Linked DNA regions of Pontibacter akesuensis. The protein of the gene in region 3 binds, or shares a complex with, the protein of the main gene of each other region. Links are inferred from orthologs where the notes say so. Each region holds a gene or a part of one and is shown on either strand. Other genes may lie near its edges. The genes, in order: A0W33_RS19300, accB and accD.

Evidence for each region.
Region 1: the proteins of accD (region 3) and A0W33_RS19300 are in contact, whole or in part, in a solved structure (PDB 8UXZ), measured with the Escherichia coli proteins. The link is inferred for Pontibacter akesuensis from one-to-one orthologs.
Region 2: the proteins of accD (region 3) and accB are in contact, whole or in part, in a solved structure (PDB 8UXZ), measured with the Escherichia coli proteins. The link is inferred for Pontibacter akesuensis from one-to-one orthologs.

Annotation. Positions count from the first base shown.
Region 1 is NZ_CP014766.1:4,546,170-4,552,223, reverse strand. The notes cover bases 621-3,590. They hold A0W33_RS19300 (acetyl-CoA carboxylase carboxyltransferase subunit alpha), read left to right. Parts: upstream 621-1,615; coding sequence 1,616-2,566; downstream 2,567-3,590. Other genes in these bases: A0W33_RS19290 (patatin-like phospholipase family protein), read left to right, coding at 3,524-3,590; A0W33_RS19295 (MBL fold metallo-hydrolase), read left to right, coding at 2,680-3,522; gmd (GDP-mannose 4,6-dehydratase), read left to right, coding at 621-1,017. Also shown: more of gmd, read left to right, coding at 1-620; more of A0W33_RS19290, read left to right, coding at 3,591-4,291; A0W33_RS19285 (hypothetical protein), read left to right, coding at 4,431-4,985; A0W33_RS19280 (1-acyl-sn-glycerol-3-phosphate acyltransferase), read left to right, coding at 5,081-5,635; chromosome segregation protein SMC, read right to left, coding at 5,776-6,054. UniProt on the Escherichia coli protein: Component of the acetyl coenzyme A carboxylase (ACC) complex. First, biotin carboxylase catalyzes the carboxylation of biotin on its carrier protein (BCCP) and then the CO(2) group is transferred by the carboxyltransferase to acetyl-CoA to form malonyl-CoA.
Region 2 is NZ_CP014766.1:4,096,235-4,102,312, forward strand. What follows is about bases 1,481-4,474. They hold accB (acetyl-CoA carboxylase biotin carboxyl carrier protein), read right to left. Parts: upstream 3,227-4,474; coding sequence 2,735-3,226; downstream 1,481-2,734. Other genes in these bases: accC (acetyl-CoA carboxylase biotin carboxylase subunit), read right to left, coding at 1,481-2,619; efp (elongation factor P), read right to left, coding at 3,230-3,793; A0W33_RS17355 (TIGR02757 family protein), read left to right, coding at 4,161-4,474. Also shown: A0W33_RS17330 (TonB-dependent receptor plug domain-containing protein), read left to right, coding at 1-145; A0W33_RS17335 (DUF6340 family protein), read right to left, coding at 224-1,162; more of accC, read right to left, coding at 1,270-1,480; more of A0W33_RS17355, read left to right, coding at 4,475-4,940; proC (pyrroline-5-carboxylate reductase), read left to right, coding at 5,301-6,078. UniProt on the Escherichia coli protein: This protein is a component of the acetyl coenzyme A carboxylase complex; first, biotin carboxylase catalyzes the carboxylation of the carrier protein and then the transcarboxylase transfers the carboxyl group to form malonyl-CoA.
Region 3 is NZ_CP014766.1:1,365,829-1,371,752, reverse strand. The notes cover bases 2,209-5,048. They hold accD (acetyl-CoA carboxylase, carboxyltransferase subunit beta), read left to right. Parts: upstream 2,209-3,100; coding sequence 3,101-3,997; downstream 3,998-5,048. Other genes in these bases: A0W33_RS05665 (OmpA family protein), read left to right, coding at 4,112-4,957; A0W33_RS05675 (class I fructose-bisphosphate aldolase), read left to right, coding at 2,209-2,946. Outside these bases: A0W33_RS05685 (amidohydrolase family protein), read left to right, coding at 1-228; A0W33_RS05680 (amidohydrolase family protein), read left to right, coding at 363-1,577; more of A0W33_RS05675, read left to right, coding at 1,888-2,208; A0W33_RS05655 (OmpA family protein), read left to right, coding at 5,226-5,894.

The DNA.
Region 1 (6,054 bases), 3.2 Mb from region 3 along the record:
CGCAGCTCGTTGATAAATACAGAGCGTATCGATCACCTATATCAGGACCCGCACGAAAAGAACATTAACTTTAAACTGCATTACGGTGACCTGACAGACTCCACTAACATTATCCGTATTATTCAGGAGACGCAGCCAGACGAGATTTATAACCTGGCGGCTATGAGCCACGTGAAAGTGAGCTTTGATTCTCCGGAGTATACCGCAAATGCCGATGGTTTAGGTACACTGAGAATACTCGAGGCGATCCGTATACTTGGCCTTACTGAAAAAACCAGAATCTACCAGGCTTCCACATCGGAGCTGTATGGTTTGGTACAGGCAGTGCCACAGTCAGAGACTACGCCTTTCTACCCGCGCTCTCCTTATGCTGTGGCCAAATTATATGGCTACTGGATTACGATAAACTACCGCGAAGCATATGGCATGTATGCCTGCAATGGAATTCTGTTCAATCACGAGTCACCGCTAAGAGGTGAGACGTTTGTAACTAGAAAAATTACGCGTGCCGCCGCCCGTATTGCGATGGGACTGCAGGATGGTCTGTACCTCGGTAACTTGGACGCCAAGCGCGACTGGGGGCATGCTAAGGATTATGTAGAGGCCATGTGGCGCATCCTGCAGCAAGATGAGCCTGAAGATTACGTTATTGCCACCGGAGTAACTACTACTGTGCGTGATTTTGTGAAGATGGCTTTTGCTGAAATGGGCATTTCTATTGAGTTCAGAGGCGAGGGAGTGGACGAGAAAGGTTACGTTAGCGCCTGCAGTAATCCGGATTACCAGGTAGAAATTGGAAAAGAAGTTGTTTGTGTAGACAAAAACTACTTTAGACCAACAGAGGTAGACCTTTTGATTGGTGATGCCACCAAGGCGAAGACAAAGCTTGGCTGGGAACCGCAGTATGATCTGGCAGCGCTGGTTAAAGACATGATGAAATCAGATATCGAACTGTTCAAGCGCGACAGTTACCTGGTAGAAGGGGGACACCGTATACTAAACCACCACGAGTCTTAATCTTTAATACTTTATAACAAAAAAGGTCCGGTTGCCATGGCAACCGGACCTTTTTTGTTTCTGCTGATGAAGCTCTAATTCAAATTATAAAGTATAGCACACCATATTGTCAGCTAAGAGAGGTATATGCCAATAAGGAAGTATTTAAAATAGTAGCCGGAATCAGAAAGTCAAACAGTTGCCTTCCACTACAGATCGCTACAAGTATAGACAGAGAGGGGTAAGAGGAAATAACAACAGGTAACTGATAGCAAATAAAAAAGCGGATCTGAAGTATACACTTCAGATCCGCTCGCTTTAAGCGGTCTGGACGGGACTCGAACCCGCGACCTCCGCCGTGACAGGGCGGCATTCTAACCAACTGAACTACCAGACCAAAAAATTCTCTCCAACACTATCTGTTAAAGTGATGCAAAGGTATGTTTACGGATTTAATTGTGCAAGTGGTTTGCATCTTTTTAAACCTATATTGCTGCATAAAATCCCGAACATATTCATTTACAGATAAATTAATTTTTCTGTGAAGTATAAATTCATACTTCTGTTACGTGCATTGCCGGAAACTCTTAAATTTGTAGTCTAAACTAGAGACGCACTTATGCTTTTAGATTTCGAACAGCCCATTGCTGCCCTGGAGGGCAAATTACGTGAGATGAAGACACTGGCCGAAGACAGTCAGGTTGATGTATCGGAGGCAGTGAAGGCTCTGGAGGAGAAAATTAAGAACCTGAAGAAGGAAACCTATGCCAACCTTACCCGCTGGCAGCGTGTGCAGCTATCGCGCCACCCGGACAGGCCCTATACCCTCGACTACATACATGGCATCTCCGATAAGTTTGTTGAGCTTCATGGCGACCGCACGGTCAGCGATGATAAAGCCATGGTTGGCGGTTTCGGTGAGGTAGACGGACGCAGTATCATGTTTATCGGGCAGCAGAAAGGCCGCAACACCAAGCAGCGTCAGATGCGCAATTTTGGCATGGCTAACCCTGAAGGCTACCGTAAGGCGCTTCGTCTGATGAAGATGGCAGAGAAGTTTAATAAGCCAATTGTTACGTTCATCGATACACCAGGTGCTTTTCCAGGCTTGGAGGCAGAGGAACGAGGGCAGGGAGAGGCTATAGCACGCAACTTGAAGGAAATGTTCATGCTCAAGGTTCCTGTTATCTGTATCATCATAGGTGAGGGCGCCTCCGGAGGAGCCCTTGGTATCGCCATTGGCGACCGGGTGATGATGCTGGAGAACACTTGGTATTCTGTTATTTCTCCTGAATCCTGCTCCTCCATACTTTGGCGAAGCTGGAACTACAAGGAGCAGGCGGCAGAAGCCCTCAAACTCACCGCCACCGACATGCTGCAGAACAAGCTCATTGATGGTATCATCAAAGAACCGCTTGGTGGAGCACATACAGAGCCGCAGAAGATGATGCGCAAGATGAAGAAAGAAATCATCAAGCTGCTTGACGAGTTAGAAGGCATCGAAACGGAAGAGCGTATGATGCAACGCATAGAGAAGTTTTCAAGTATGGGAGTAGTGATAGAAGCCTAAGCCCTACAAAAAGATGGAGTAAATGAATCAGGTACGCTTTTATAGCTGGTGTACCTGGTTCATTTTTTTGTTTATAACCCTAACAAAGCTTTAGATACTTTAAGATAGAGACTATGAAACTGCACGTGATCGACACAGGATTTTTTAAGTTAGACGGTGGAGCCATGTTTGGAGTCGTTCCAAAATCGCTGTGGCAACGCACTAATCCAGCTGATGAGAATAACTTATGTACCTGGGCCATGCGCTGTATGCTGATAGAGGATGGCGACCGCCTGATCCTGATAGATAACGGCATTGGCGATAAACAGGATGCAAAGTTTCTAAATCACTATTACCTGCACGGAGACACTTCACTTAGCAAATCGCTTAAGCAGGCCGGCTTTTCTACAGAGGATGTTACAGATGTTTTCCTGACGCACCTGCACTTTGACCACTGCGGTGGCGGCGTTAAGTATAAAAGTAGTGATGGTGATCTTGAACTGGTATTTCCTAATGCAACCTACTGGTCCAATGCGGACCATTGGGAGTGGGCAACAAAACCAAATGCACGTGAAAAAGCTTCTTTCCTGAAGGAGAACATACTGCCCATGCAGGAGAGCGGTCATCTGCAGTTCGTAGAACCTAACGCACCTTCTCCCTTTTCACAGTTTGATATCTTGTATGCTGATGGACATACAGATAAGATGATGGTGCCGATAATACCGTACAAAGGAAAGAAAGTGGCTTATATGGCCGATTTGCTTCCTTCAGTGGGGCATATTCCGCTGCCATACGTGATGGGCTATGACACGCGACCACTGCTGACGCTGGATGAAAAGGCGGCTTTCTTGAAAAAAGCCGCTGATGAGGAACTTGTTCTTTTCTTTGAGCACGATGCCGTCAATCAATGCTGCACAGTACAGCACACTGAAAAAGGTGTTCGACTGAAGGAGGCTTTTAAGCTGGCTGATCTGTAGTATGGGCAAGCGGATAGGAGTTGCGCTGTCTGGTGGCGGCGCAAGAGGCATTGCCCATTTAGGCATTCTAAAGGCGCTGGACGAGCAAGGAGTAAAGATAAGCATGATATCCGGAGTAAGTTCAGGGGCGATAGCAGGCGTGTTATATGGCTACGGCTATACACCTGATGAGATACTGAAGCTGATAAAGGAGCTCAGTGTTTTTCAGGTGATGCGTCCGGCTTTCGGAAAACCAGGGCTTTTGCACCTCGATGAGGTTGAAAAGCTTTACAATAAATACCTGGGGCCGCAGTTAAAATTCGAGGATCTGAAGATACCTGTAGTGGTAAGCGCTGCAGAAATGAATGAGGGCATAACGGTATACTTTTCAACCGGTGAGGTGATCAAACCTCTTCTGGCTTCTTCTGCCGTTCCTATCCTTTACCAGCCTATTTCGTTCAACGGTAAAATGCTTAATGATGGCGGCCTGTTGAACAACCTTCCTGTAGAGCCGCTTTACAACAACTGCGACATCAAAATTGGTGTACATGTGAACCCGATCAACCATAAAGCCCATGTCACAACACTAAGGGGCATGATTGAGCGTACGGTGCTGCTGGCCATCAGCAATACGGTTAAGCTTCGGCTACCCCAGTGTGACCTGCTCCTGGAGCCGCAGGAGTTACGGTATTACCGCCTGACAAGCTTCCGTAAAGCGGATGAAATATTTGATGTAGGCTATAGATATGGCATGCACATGGAGCGCTATATTCAAAAAATGGTACATTAGATAAATTTCAGAACTTTTTGTATTAAAATCGTATATGCATATTAAACTATACATGTCCCTTTTTATGCGCACTTTCACCCTTTTGCTATCATTCCTGCTTTTAACATTCACAAGTTTTGGTCAGGAAAACAAAAGCTTTTTGGCTAAGGCTAAAATCAAACATGGCTCCGTACTGATTGGAGGAAATTTACAGGCGGCCTATTATGCGACCTCTAACTCGCTTGACAAACCCTTGGTGCCCCAGGAGGGAAGCAGTTTGATCGGGAACCTCAACTTCAAAGGAGCTTACTTTGTAATGAATGACTTCGGCATAGGGCTAGATCTTGGCTTTGCGCACGAAAATCTGAAGGTGACGGTTGACGAAGTGCAGCAAAGGTATAAAAGAACCTACCTTTTGGGTGGTCCGCTGGTAAGGTACTACTTGGACAATGGCGTTTTTGGAGAGATGACGCTCAAGACAGGCCTGTTAAATTTGTCGGTAGGGGACGATATCGACCTTTTTGATGGGGCTATAGGCATCGGTTATGCTTTGTTCGTAAACGAAAAAATCTCTGTAGAGCCAATCTTGTCTTTCAGGTATTACCGCGAGTGGAGTGGGGAGAATGCAAACGTAACGCTAGGCCCTGTACTGGGTTTCGGAGTACAAGCCTATCTTTTGCGTAGAACTTCCCAAACCATACGGGAGGGCTTGTAAAATAGCGTAGATGTGAGTAACTATACAGTTTCTATCCTGCTAACATAGGATAAGTACTTTCATCTTCATCCGCGAGTTTATACTTGACGCTCTAAATGATCGCTAAATTTTTATCAAAGCTTTATTTCAAGGCTTCCGGCTGGACCTTGAAAGGAAACCTTGCACCCGAACACCGCCGCTGCGTAATGATTGCCGCGCCACACACCAGTAACTGGGACCTAGTCTACGCGAGGGCAGCCTTTTACCTGATGGATGCACCCATTCGGTTTACCATCAAAAAAGAATTTGTTGATGCGCCCATCGTAGGCCCACTGCTTAGAAGTATGGGGGCCTTACCCATAGATCGCTCCAGGAACACAAAAATGGTGGATGCGATGATCAACATCATCAGGAAAACGCCCGGAGACATGTGTGTAATGGTTACACCCGAAGGAACCCGAAAGTACCAGCCGCGATGGCGCAGGGGTTTTTACCATGTGGCAGTAGGAGCTAACGTACCCATTGTTTTAGGCTACCTGGATTATGCAAAAAAGGAAGCAGGTATCGGTCCTGCCATTTATCCATCAGGAGATATGGAGGCCGATCTGGAAAAAATACTTGCCTTCTACCGTACCAAGACAGGCAAGTTTCCGGAGCAAGGAGTGCTGTAACAATTATCAGTTGTCAATTATCTCATGATGCTGTAGGCTTTTTCAAAAACCTACCTCTTGATCTTGATATAAGAAGTGATAAACAGAGAGAGCCGCTATCGATAGCGGCTCTCTCTGTTTAGGTAACAATTGAAAATAAATTAAGCTATCTGGCGCAGATCTACTGGTATAACACGAGATATTCCTGCTTCAATCATGGTGATGCCATACATTACATCTGTAGAGGCCATCGTGCGCTTGTTATGCGTTACCACAATAAATTGGGAGTCGTTCGAAAACTTACGGATGATGTTGTTAAACTTGTCAATGTTGGCATCATCAAGCGGCGCATCCACCTCATCAAAAATACAGAACGGAGCTGGTTTCAGCAGGTAAATGGCGAACAGCAGCGAAATTGCCGTTAAAGTCTTCTCACCCCC
Region 2 (6,078 bases), 2.7 Mb from region 3 along the record:
TGGGAAGGAAATAAGCCGCGAAAAGGTGCAGGCGGTTAATCCAAACTCGATTGCAACTATAGAGGTGTTGAAGGATGAAACAGCTGTGCGGCAATATGGAGAGAAGGGAAGGAACGGTGTGATAAAAATCACCACAAAGAAGTAACAGCTTCCGGACTTACAAGTAAACAAGATGGCCTTCTCTGCTACGGAGAAGGCCATACTTGTTTTAGGATATAGTCTGTTAGTAGTTCTCCAATTGCGGCAGCAGCAGGATAGCCAGTTTGTCATTTCTTTGTTTCGCCTGCCTTGCCCAGTGCTTTGCCTGTTCTTTGTTGCCCATTGCCTCATACACCACCGCCAGGTTGTAGGCTGCCCGCGCCGCATCCTTTTTATGTTCGCCGTCTGCTATAGGCTGGAGCAGCGAAATAGCGGAAGCCCAGTCGCTGGTGGCCATTTTGAAAGCGGCATACTGCAGGTTTTTGGTGGAGTAGTAAGGGCGCACGTACGTGACAGTTTGGGGCGACAGGCGGCTCCAGTACCTCAACCCTGAATTCCATGCCAGCCCATTCACCTCTGGTCCCGCGTTTCCCATGGAGGGGCCAATAGCCAGCAGCCCACTCAGAACCGACCGCGATTGGTAAGGTGCCTCCTCCGAGAGGGTGATTTTGTCGAGTACGGTGCCGGTGCTGTCGTAGAGGGTCCAGTAGGATCTGGTAATCAGGGTATAATGCGCTGTCTTGGTTACGTCACCGTCCTCATCTTCCTCGCGCACCGTTTCCTGATCGAAAAAAGTGTTGAAATAGTCCATGGAGAGCAGCAGGTGGTGTGGGTGCTGCCTGTAAATTTCCTGCACCTGCCCAGCTGTCAATTGCTCTTGCTCCGCCTGTGCTCTGTAAGTGGAGGTGTCGCTGTGCACCAGCACAAAGGTTTCGTCCTTCATAATGGCGGCAACAGCCCCTCGAAAAGCCTCATTTGCACCATTGGCGAAAACGGCAATTTTCTTTTCCTGATTGAAGGTTAGCAGGGAAGGGTTGTACCTGTTCACGGCTACCACTTTCCACTGCGCGTTGGTAACGGCCACCTCGGGTGGCTTCACGGTGTTGATGTAGAGCTGTGAGGTGCAGCTAACCTGTACTAACGCAAGGATGCAGCACAGCAGGTAGGGGAGGTTCTTTTTCATAGGCTTACAGCTGAAGGATGCTGAAAGATGATTTTGGGTTGCATGAAAATATAAAAAAAGCCCCAGCTCTACAGCTGGGGCTCTCAATTATTTTTCCTTGTTCCGGATTAGTCTTTGATGGCACTAAAGTCAAAGTCCTCCAGGTACTTGGTGGTGAAGTTGCCTTCTTTAAAGCCCGGGTCATCCATCAGCTTCAGGTGAAATGGAACCGTCGTCTTGATTCCCTCAATCACAAACTCGCTAAGCGCGCGCTTCATTTTCACAAGGGCCTCTTCGCGTGTCTGCGCGCTCACAATCAGCTTGGCGATCATGGAGTCGTAGTTCGGCGGAATGGTATAGCCCGAGTACACGTGCGAATCGATGCGAACACCGTGGCCACCCGGCATGTGCAGCGTGGTGATCTTGCCTGGGCTTGGGCGGAAATTGTTTTTCGGGTCCTCGGCGTTAATGCGGCACTCGATGGCGTGCATTTTAGGATAGTAGTTTTTGCCTGTGATTTTCAGACCGGCTGCTACCTTTATCTGCTCCTTGATCAGGTCGTAATCAATAACTTCCTCCGTAATCGGGTGCTCCACCTGGATACGCGTGTTCATCTCCATAAAGTAGAAGTCACGGTTCTTGTCTACCAGGAACTCAATCGTACCCACACCTTCGTAGTTGATGGCAGAGGCACCGGCAATGGCAGCCTGCCCCATGCGCTCACGCAGGTCGTCGGTGATGAACGGGGAAGGGGTTTCCTCCACCAGCTTCTGGTGGCGGCGCTGGATAGAGCAGTCACGCTCGGAAAGGTGCGCTACCTGCCCGTGCTGGTCACCGATCAGCTGAATCTCGATATGGCGCGGCTCCACCACAAATTTCTCCAGGTAGATGCCGTCGTTGCCGAAAGCAGCTTTGGATTCGGTGCGGGCATCGTTCCAGGCTTTCTCAAACTCCGACTCGTTGTTCACGATGCGCATGCCGCGGCCACCGCCACCGGCTGTTGCTTTCAGAATGATAGGGTATTTGATCTTTTTGGCGATCTTCAATCCCTCCTCCACATTTTTCAAAAGCCCTTCGGAACCAGGAATGGTTGGTACGCCCGCCTTTTTCATGGTATCCTTGGCAGAGGCCTTGTCGCCCATCTGGTTGATCATCTCCGGAGAGGCACCGATGAACTTGATGCCGTTTTCGGCACAGATGCGGGAGAACTCAGCATTCTCCGACAAAAAGCCGTAGCCTGGGTGAATGGCATCGGCGTTGGTGATTTCCGCCGCCGCGATAATGTTCGGGATGTTCAGGTATGACTGCGCACTTGGGGGAGGGCCGATGCAAACGGCTTCGTCAGCAAAGCGGACGTGCAGGCTCTCTTTATCGGCAGTAGAGTATACGGCCACCGTCTTGATGCCCATCTCTTTACACGTGCGGATAATGCGCAGGGCAATCTCGCCACGGTTGGCGATCAGTATTTTTTTAAACATAGATTAGTTTTTGGAGATTTGAAGATTCGGAGATCTGTAATTTGCAAACAAGGAAAATGGAGACGTATCAGGCAACATCTCCATTTTCTCATTTATAAATTTTCAAATCAGGAGATTAGCTAGGATCTACCAGGAACAGGGGCTGGTCGTACTCCACCGGAGAGGCATTGTCCACCATCACCTTCACCACTTTGCCCGACACTTCAGACTCGATCTCGTTAAACAGCTTCATGGCTTCGATGATGCAGATAACCTGGCCTTTCTTCACCTCATCGCCTACGTTCAACAGAACGGGAGACTCTGGGCTGGCGGCGCGGTAGAAGGTACCGATCATCGGGGCCTTGATGGCTACGTAACGGCTCTCATCTGATGCCGCCGGGGCAGCCGGAGCTGCAGGTGCCGCCGAAGGAGCTGCCTGTGGAGCCGCAGCGGGAGCAGCAGGGGCAGGGGCCGCCTGATGCGAGGCGCCTGAGTCCTTTACGTACTTCACTTTCTGGTCCGGATCGCGCTTAACCGAGATCTTAAATTCTTCTGTTTCGATGTTAACTTTGTTCAAGCCAGATTTGGCGATAAAGTCAATGAGGTCCTGGATTTCTTTCGCTTTCATGTTTTATTTAACTCTTTCGGCGTATGAATACGTACGAGTGTCTACTTTGATTTTTTCGTCCTGGCCAATAAACAGCGGCACCTGAATAGTGGCTCCTGTTTCTACGATGGCTGGTTTGGATGCGTTCGTGGCCGTGTCGCCCTTCAGGCCCGGCTCTGTATAAGTAATAGTCAGTTCCACAAACGGCGGAATGTCGCAGGTTAGCGGCGACTCGGTTTCGGCGTGGAAAAGAATGGTTACTTCCTGGCCCTCTTTCATCAGGTCCGCAAACGGCACCATGGCATCTTCCAACGAAACCTGCTCAAAGGTGTTCAGGTCCATAAAGTGGTAGCCCATGTCATCTTTGTAGATGAACTGGTGCGGGCGCTGCTCCACGCGGGCAGTGGTGATTTTATGACCAGCCGAAAACGTGTTGTCAAGCACTTTGCCCGATCGAACATTCTTCAGCTTGGTTCTTACGAACGCTGGGCCCTTGCCCGGTTTTACGTGTTGAAATTCAGTTACAACATACAAATCGTTGTTATACTCAATTACAACACCGTTTTTAATATCAGCGGTGGTTGCCATACAGGTAAACTTGGTTGATCCTTAATAAGACGGTAAAACTATGTTTGTTTTTGCTGTCTTGCAAACCAAAGTTAGTCATTCTGCTCAAAATCTCGCTACAATATCCTGTGTTTCCTGCCTTTTCCGTTTGGTGTTGCACCATCTTATACTAAGTTGCGTGAAGCCCTGGTTCGGTAGCGGGCGAGGACTGGAAGTAACCCGGCAGCAAACGAAGTATGCGTGGCTAATTTAAATTTGAGCCCGCAGCGGTATCAGAAATAGTGTGAATTGAGTTGGGCAAGTATAGGCAGTGCAAGTATAAATCTGGCTGCCGGCGCTGTAACTTTGCATCCCGCACCCTGTCTCCCAAAATCAAGTATACCTGTAGATGACACAGCCAGACCTAACCAGCATTAAAGCGCTGCTCGATGATCGGGTGGAGAAGTATAACCAGCCCGATTTCATTCCGAACGACCCGGTTTCCATACCCCACCGCTTCACCAAAAAGCAGGACATTGAGATCAGTGGGTTCTTTGCGGCCATACTTGCCTGGGGGCAGCGTAAAACCATCATCAACAACTGCCTTAAGCTGATGGACCTGATGGACAATGCCCCGCATGAGTTTATACTTTACCACCAGGAGCAGGACCTGACACGGTTCCTGGGCTTCAAGCACCGCACGTTTAACGATACGGATTTGCTGTACCTGCTGCACTTCTTCCGGTGGTACTACAGCCAGTATGATAGCCTGGAAACTGCTTTTACAGGCAACCAGCTTAAGTTGCAGACGCAGCAGGCCCGGCTGGAGCACTTCCACAACCTGGTGTTTAGCCTGGAAGATGCCCCGCAGCGCACCCGTAAGCACGTGGCCACGCCCGCCCGCAAATCCGCCTGTAAGCGCCTGAACATGTACCTGCGCTGGATGGTGCGGCAAGACAAGGGCGGCGTGGATTTCGGTATCTGGGAGCAGATGCCCATGAGAGACCTGATTTGCCCCTGCGATGTGCACGTGGAGCGGGTGGCCCGGCGGCTGGGCCTGATTACCCGCACAGGCATGGACTGGCTGACGGCGGAGGAGTTGACGGCACACCTGCGCGTGTTTGACCCGGCCGATCCGGTGAAGTATGATTATGCCTTGTTTGGGCTGGGGGTGGAGGAGAAATTCTAAAGATTTAACGGAAAATCATTCTGCAGATATCCCAAGTTAAGGCCGCTCCTGCATGAAACGTGAATTGCCTGTTGCTACATAGGTTAAAGGTTTTGCCGTTTTTGTGCCCTACTGGCTGTTAGGTGGCAAAACGCCGGGATTTATACGTGCGGTTTAAACTTTGTAAGGCGGGTTGATTTATGATAATTCCGCGAGTTGTAATGTGCTGATAATCCTATTTAATGCCGTTTTACGTGTGTCTTGACATAAGTGTCTGCTTTTAAAACCGGTGCTGTTTTTGTACTTTTGCACCCGATTTAATAATTTATACTTCGCGGTGCCTTTTCATGGGCCCTCTGAAATTCAATTAAAACAACAAGCATGCACACCAACAACGTAGCTATCCTCGGAACCGGAAATCTCGGAAAATCTATTGCGGAAGGGCTCCTGAGCAATGGTCAGTACAAGCCGGAAAACATTTATGTGACCAGGAGAAACACGAAATCCATACAACACCTCAAAGACAAAGGACTGCAGGTTAGCAGCGACAATACCTTCGCCGTTAAAAATTGCCGTTACATTATGCTGTGCGTGCAGCCGGCGCACCTTGAAAACGTTCTGAAGGAAATAAAGCCTTACCTGGACCCGGAGAAGCACGTGCTCCTAAGCGTTATAGCCGGCATCAGCATAGACAACATCAGGGACATCGTGGGCGATTTTCCGATTGTGCGCAGTATGCCCAACACCGCCATTGCCGTGCAGCAGTCCATGACGTGCTTGGCCTTTAATGCGAAGGCCGCGCATGTGGAGGCGGACGTGAAAGAGATCTTTAACTGCCTTGGCGAAACCCTTGTGATAGAGGAGGAGCTGATGGCCGGCGCAACCGTGCTTTGCTCCAGCGGCATTGCCTTTAACATGCGCTTTATCCGTGCCGTAACCCAGGGCGGTATTCAGCTGGGGTTAGATGCCGACGACGCCCAGAAGATTGCCGTGCAGGTAAGCAAAGGCGCCTCCACCTTACTAACGATAAACAAATCGCACCCTGAGCAGGAGATTGATAAGGTAACCACACCTGAGGGATGCACCATTACGGGTCTGAACGAAATGGAGCACCAGGGCCTGAGCTCGGCTGTAATCAAAGGCTTGGTTGGCTCCTACA
Region 3 (5,924 bases):
GCCGGTGCTAAAATGCTGGAACTGGATGGGCGCGTCGGGTCACTGGAGAAGGGCAAGGATGCCGATTTTATCGTGCTGAGCGGCGAGCCCTTCAGTGTGTACACCAAAATAGAGCAGACGTGGGTAGAGGGCCAGAAACGCTTCGACCTCGCCAACCCAGAGGACAAGGCCTACGCCACCGGCGGCTTCCGCGCCTACGATGGCATTTTGCATTATCACGCACATTAAGAAAGACACAGGATTATAGACACAGGACACAAGACTTTTTCAGCACAATAGATAAGCAAAGCTGGACTTCAGAAAGGGAGCAGAAAGTCTTCCCTAATAAAAAGTCTTGCGTCTTATGTCCCAAAAAGATCAACATGAAAAAACAGATACATTTTGCTGCGGTCCTACTTGCGGGGCTTGCCATACTTGGTGGGCAACAGGCACAAGCGCAGATCGCTGTGAAAGGCGAAACGGTTTATACCATGGCCGGTGCGCCGATCAAAAACGGGGTGGTGCTGTTGAAAGACGGTAAAATAGAGGCCGTGGGAGCCAACCTGCAGGTACCGCAGAACTACACCGTGTACATCGCCAAAGTCGTGACGCCCGGCTTGGTAGATGCGCATGCCACAGTAGGCTTGGCGGGTATCTACAATATTCCGGCCGACCAGCAGCAGCTCGAAAAAACCGCTCCCATTCAACCAGAGCTGCGTGCCCTGGACGCTTACAATCCGCAGGAGGAGCTGGTGGCGTGGGTGCGCGACCATGGCGTGACCACCATCAACACGGGGCATGGCCCGGGCGCACTGATCAGCGGACAGACCATGACGATTAAAACATCGCCGGATGGCTTTGCCACCCTGATGGACACCACAAGTATGGTGACCTTTACGCTGGGTACGTCGGTTGGGGAGAACTACAACTCGCCCAAGACATCGGCGAAAGGCATGGCAATGCTGCGCTCCGAGTTGCAGGCGGCACAGGCTTACGCGAAGAAATCCGGTAATTCAGACGCCAGCAAGCGCCCGGACCGGAACCTGAAAATGGATTACCTGGTGGGCGTGCTCAACGGCAAGTATAAATCTCTTATTACGGCCAACACCTCGCAGGATATCATGGCAGCGTTGCGCCTGGCAAAGGAGTTTAAGCTGGATCTGGTGCTGGACGGCGCTGCCGAGGCTTACCTGCTGCTGGATGAGATAAAGGCTGCGGGTGTGCCCGTTATCCTTCACCCTACCATGGCCCGGGCAAACGGCGACAACAAGAACATGTCCTTCGAGACGGCGGCCATACTTGCCAAAGCAGGCATTCCGGTGGCGATACAGAGCGGCTTTGAGCAGTATGTACCGCGGGCGCGCGTGCTATTGTTTGAGGCCAGTGCTGCCGTGGCCAACGGGATGACACCCGAGCAGGCGCTGGCGGCTGTTACTTCCACACCTGCCAAAATCATTGGGCAGGATAAGCGCGTTGGCTCGCTGGAGAAGGGCAAAGATGCGGACCTGGTGCTGTACGATGGTGACCCGTTTGAATATACTTCGCATGTGTGTGCCGTGATTATAGACGGCAAGGTGGTGAACAACACCTGTAAGTAGCGCCAGGCCTGGCCACTGGCGCAGAGGTGTACTTGCGCCAGTGGCCATACTTTAACTCAGGTATAAAATACGGCAGCAGGCCGCGCTGCAAAACTTTTTATTGCTGGCTGAAGTATAGGTTGGAGCAAGCCTAAAAGCCTGCGACACCAATAAAGGTGCCTGCCATGCTATGAAAAACACTGCGGTACGAAAGCCTGAAAGGGCTTTGCCGCTTTGGTATTTAGTAGAGGAATCAAATCTGAAATTGCGTTTAAGCTTATACTTCAAGTTTCATTCATTTCACATTTCTTCCTAAAAACGAACAAAGCCAATGACTTACGATAACATCGTTTCGTTGCTCGGCTCCGAAGCAGAGAACCTGCTGCAGCACAAATGCCAAACCATTGCCAAAGAGCAGCTGCACGCGCCGGGGCCAGATTTCGTGGACCGCATTTTTGTGCAGTCGAATCGCTCACCACAAGTGCTGCGCAGTCTGCAGCAGCTATTCAACCACGGCCGCCTGGGGGGCACGGGCTACCTGTCCATCCTGCCGGTAGACCAGGGCATTGAGCACACGGCCGGAGCCTCTTTTGCACCGAACCCTATCTATTTCGATCCAGAGAACATCATCAAACTGGCCATGGAAGGCGGCTGCAACGCGGTGGCCACTACTTTTGGCAACCTGGCGATGATGTCGCGGAAGTATGCGCACCGGATTCCGTTTGTTGTAAAGATCAACCACAACGAACTGATGACTTACCCGAGCAAGTATGACCAGATCATGTTCGGCTCCGTGGATGAGGCCTGGAATCTGGGCGCAACGGCTGTAGGCGCCACCATCTACTTTGGTTCTGGGGAGTCATCGCGCCAGATAGTGGAGGTAGCCGAGGCCTTTGAGCGGGCACACCAGTTGGGCATGGCTACCATCCTGTGGTGCTACACCCGCAACAACGCCTTCAAGAAAGATGGCACCGACTACCATGTGGCTGCCGACCTTACGGCTCAGGCAAATCACCTGGGCGTTACCATCCAGGCTGATATCATCAAGCAGAAACTTCCTGAGAACAACGGCGGCTTCAAGGCTATCGGCTTCGGCAAGACACACGAGAAAATGTACAGCGCCCTTTCTTCCGACAACCCGATCGACCTGACGCGCTACCAGGTGGCCAACTGCTATATGGGACGTGCCGGATTAATTAATTCCGGAGGCGAATCCAAGGGCGAATCCGACCTGGTGGATGCCGTGCGTACGGCGGTGATAAACAAGCGTGCGGGCGGCATGGGGCTGATTTCCGGCCGCAAGGCTTTCCAGAAAGACATGAAAGTGGGTGTGGAGCTTTTGAACGCCATTCAGGGTGTGTATCTGGCAAATGAGATTACACTGGCTTAATTTGTAGCAGAACTGCTGATTATTACATATTTTTGTGACCTGCCTTAGCTTACCCGCTTGCGGATGGCCAGGGCAGGTCATTTACATGATGCACCTTGCCATGTGGCGAAGCGCCAATAAACTTTAAAGTGCGGAATGCACGCTGTTAACTATGATGCCTTGGTTTAAAAGAGCAGACAAAGGAATTCACACCCCTACTGAGCAGAAGAAGGAAACCCCGGATGGATTGTGGTATAAGTGCCCTGAATGCAAGACCGTGACAAGTATGGCCGAGCACCGCAAGAACCTGAACACCTGCGTGCAGTGCGATTACCACGACCGCATCGGCTCGAAAGAGTACTTCGCCATACTGTTTGACAACAACGAGTTCACTGAACTGGATGCGGACATGACCTCGGCTGACCCCCTTGACTTTGTGGATACCAAAGCCTACCCGCAGCGAATTGCTGCCACTCAGAAGGCTATTGGCCTGAAGGACGCGGTGCGCACAGCCCAGGGAAAGATAAACGGCCAGGATCTGACCATTGCCTGTATGGACTTTGCCTTTATTGGCGGCTCCATGGGTTCGGTGGTAGGCGAGAAAATAGCCCGCGCTATAGACCACGCCCGCAAAAACCGCACGCCTTTCCTGATGATCTCCAAGTCGGGTGGTGCGCGTATGATGGAGGCTGGTTTCTCGCTGATGCAGATGGCCAAAACCTCTGCCAGGTTGGCTTTGCTGTCTGAGGCGAAGCTTCCTTACATCTCCATGCTGACAGACCCAACGACAGGTGGCGTAACGGCTTCGTATGCCATGCTCGGAGACTTTAACATTTCAGAGCCGGGTGCCCTGATCGGTTTTGCCGGTCCGCGCGTGATTAAGGAGACAATTGGAAAGGATCTTCCGAAGGGCTTTCAAAGTGCGGAGTTCGTACTGGAGCACGGCTTTCTGGACTTCATAGTAGACCGTAAACAGCTGAAGAGCAAGCTTGGCGAACTGCTGAGCATGGTGCTGCTGCCGGAGGATGTCACCACCGCGCCTAAGGTAAAAAAAGCAACTAAGGTATCTTAATAGAGACCGTATAAGTATAAAGAGGTCTGCTGGTGTTGCGCCGGCAGACTTTTTTTATGTGCCACCGCTGTGTATAGCATTAGCTTATATAGCAGCCGTAAAATATTTTGAAGTATGAGAATACAGTTTGGCACAGGTCTTGCGTTACCTGTGGAGACAAACGTTTTTATACTTTACAGCAACATCAAACGGATTAAACACTTACAAATTTTTTCTACCATGAACGTAATAAAACTATCTCTGAGCTCAATGCTAGCCGCTACGCTGTTGTTCTCTTCTTGCCAGACGGCAGCGCCTGTGGCAGGCTCGGGTAATACAGAAACTACTACTCAGGCCAAGACGCAGGAGAAAGAGGGAATGAATAAAACAACCAAAGGTGGCCTGATTGGTGCCGGTGGTGGTGCCGTGATCGGCGGCCTGATCGGAAACAGGTTAGGTAATACAGCCGCAGGTGCCATTGTGGGTGCTGCCGTAGGTGGCGCAACAGGTGCCGTTATCGGGCGCCGCATGGACAAGCAGGCCGAGGAACTGGAGAAGTCTATGGAAAATGCGAATGTGGAGCGTGTGGGGGAGGCCATCCGCGTGAACTTCGATTCTGGTATCCTTTTCCAGGTAAACTCCGCCGAGCTTAGCGCCGCTGCAAAGCAGGACATACAGAAACTGGCTAAAACGCTGCAGGATTATCAAGGAACCAACGTTATCATCGAAGGCCATACCGACAACACTGGTTCTTACGACCTGAACCAGAAGCTTTCTGAGCGCCGTGCCGAAGCCGTGGCAGCTTATGCCCGTAGCTTGGGTGTGGATGGGTCGCGACTGCAGGCCAAAGGCTATAGCTACGACCAGCCTATCGCTGACAACACCACTGCAGAAGGACGTCAGAAAAACCGTCGTGTGGAGGTGATTATTGTTGCGAACGAGGAACTGAAAGAAGCCGCCGAAAAAGGCGAAGTAAAGTAACCATTCAGTAATCTGATAAAACAGCGCCGGCTCCTTTTGGGGCCGGCGCTGTTGTTTTAAGGAATAAAAGAGAATTTCTTTTATTCTTGCTCGAGGGAGAAAGTGCGTATAAAATCCTGTACATCACGTATAAAGCAGCGATACAGGGAGTGGTTGCTGCGGAAAGTGCAATATATTTGAAAGAATTTAATATAACATTTATTGTATATAAGGAGTACAAGGCTCATAATCTGATCTCTTATTTTCAGATGTATAAATTATGGAAATTATGAAAAACGTAAGAATTAACTTTTCAATACTGATAGTTATAGCAGTTCTGTTCTCTTCCTGCTCAGGATGGAACAACACGACGAAAGGCGGTGCCATTGGTGCCGGCTCTGGAGCCGTGGTAGGTGGCGTGGTAGGTAGAGTTGCGGGCAACACTGCTGCCGGTGCTATCATTGGTGCCGCTGTTGGCGGTACGGCTGGTGCCCTTATTGGCAGAAGAATGGACAAACAGGCGGAAGAGCTTCGCCGCGACCTGGAAGGCGCTAACGTAGAGCGTATCGGTGAAGGTATCAAAATTACCTTTGATGCCGGTATACTTTATCCTGTAAACTCTGCTGAGCTTCAGGCTGGTGCCAAAACCGACATCGCGCAGCTGGCCGAGACATTGAAGAAATACCCTGACACGGAAATTCTGATTGAAGGCCATACTGACAACACGGGTAACCGTTCTATCAACCAGCCGCTGTCTGAGCGCCGTGCACAATCCGTGGCTAATTACCTGTCAGGGCTAGGTGTAGACCGCAGCCGTATGACCACTACCGGTTATGCCGATGATCAGCCGATTGCAGATAACAGCACAGCTGCTGGCCGTCAGCAGAACCGCCGTGTAGAGATTGCCATCTTCGCCAACGAGAAAATGAAGAAAGCCGCTCAACGCGGAGAACTATAAGAGATTAAGTAGTAGATTGATTGGATTATT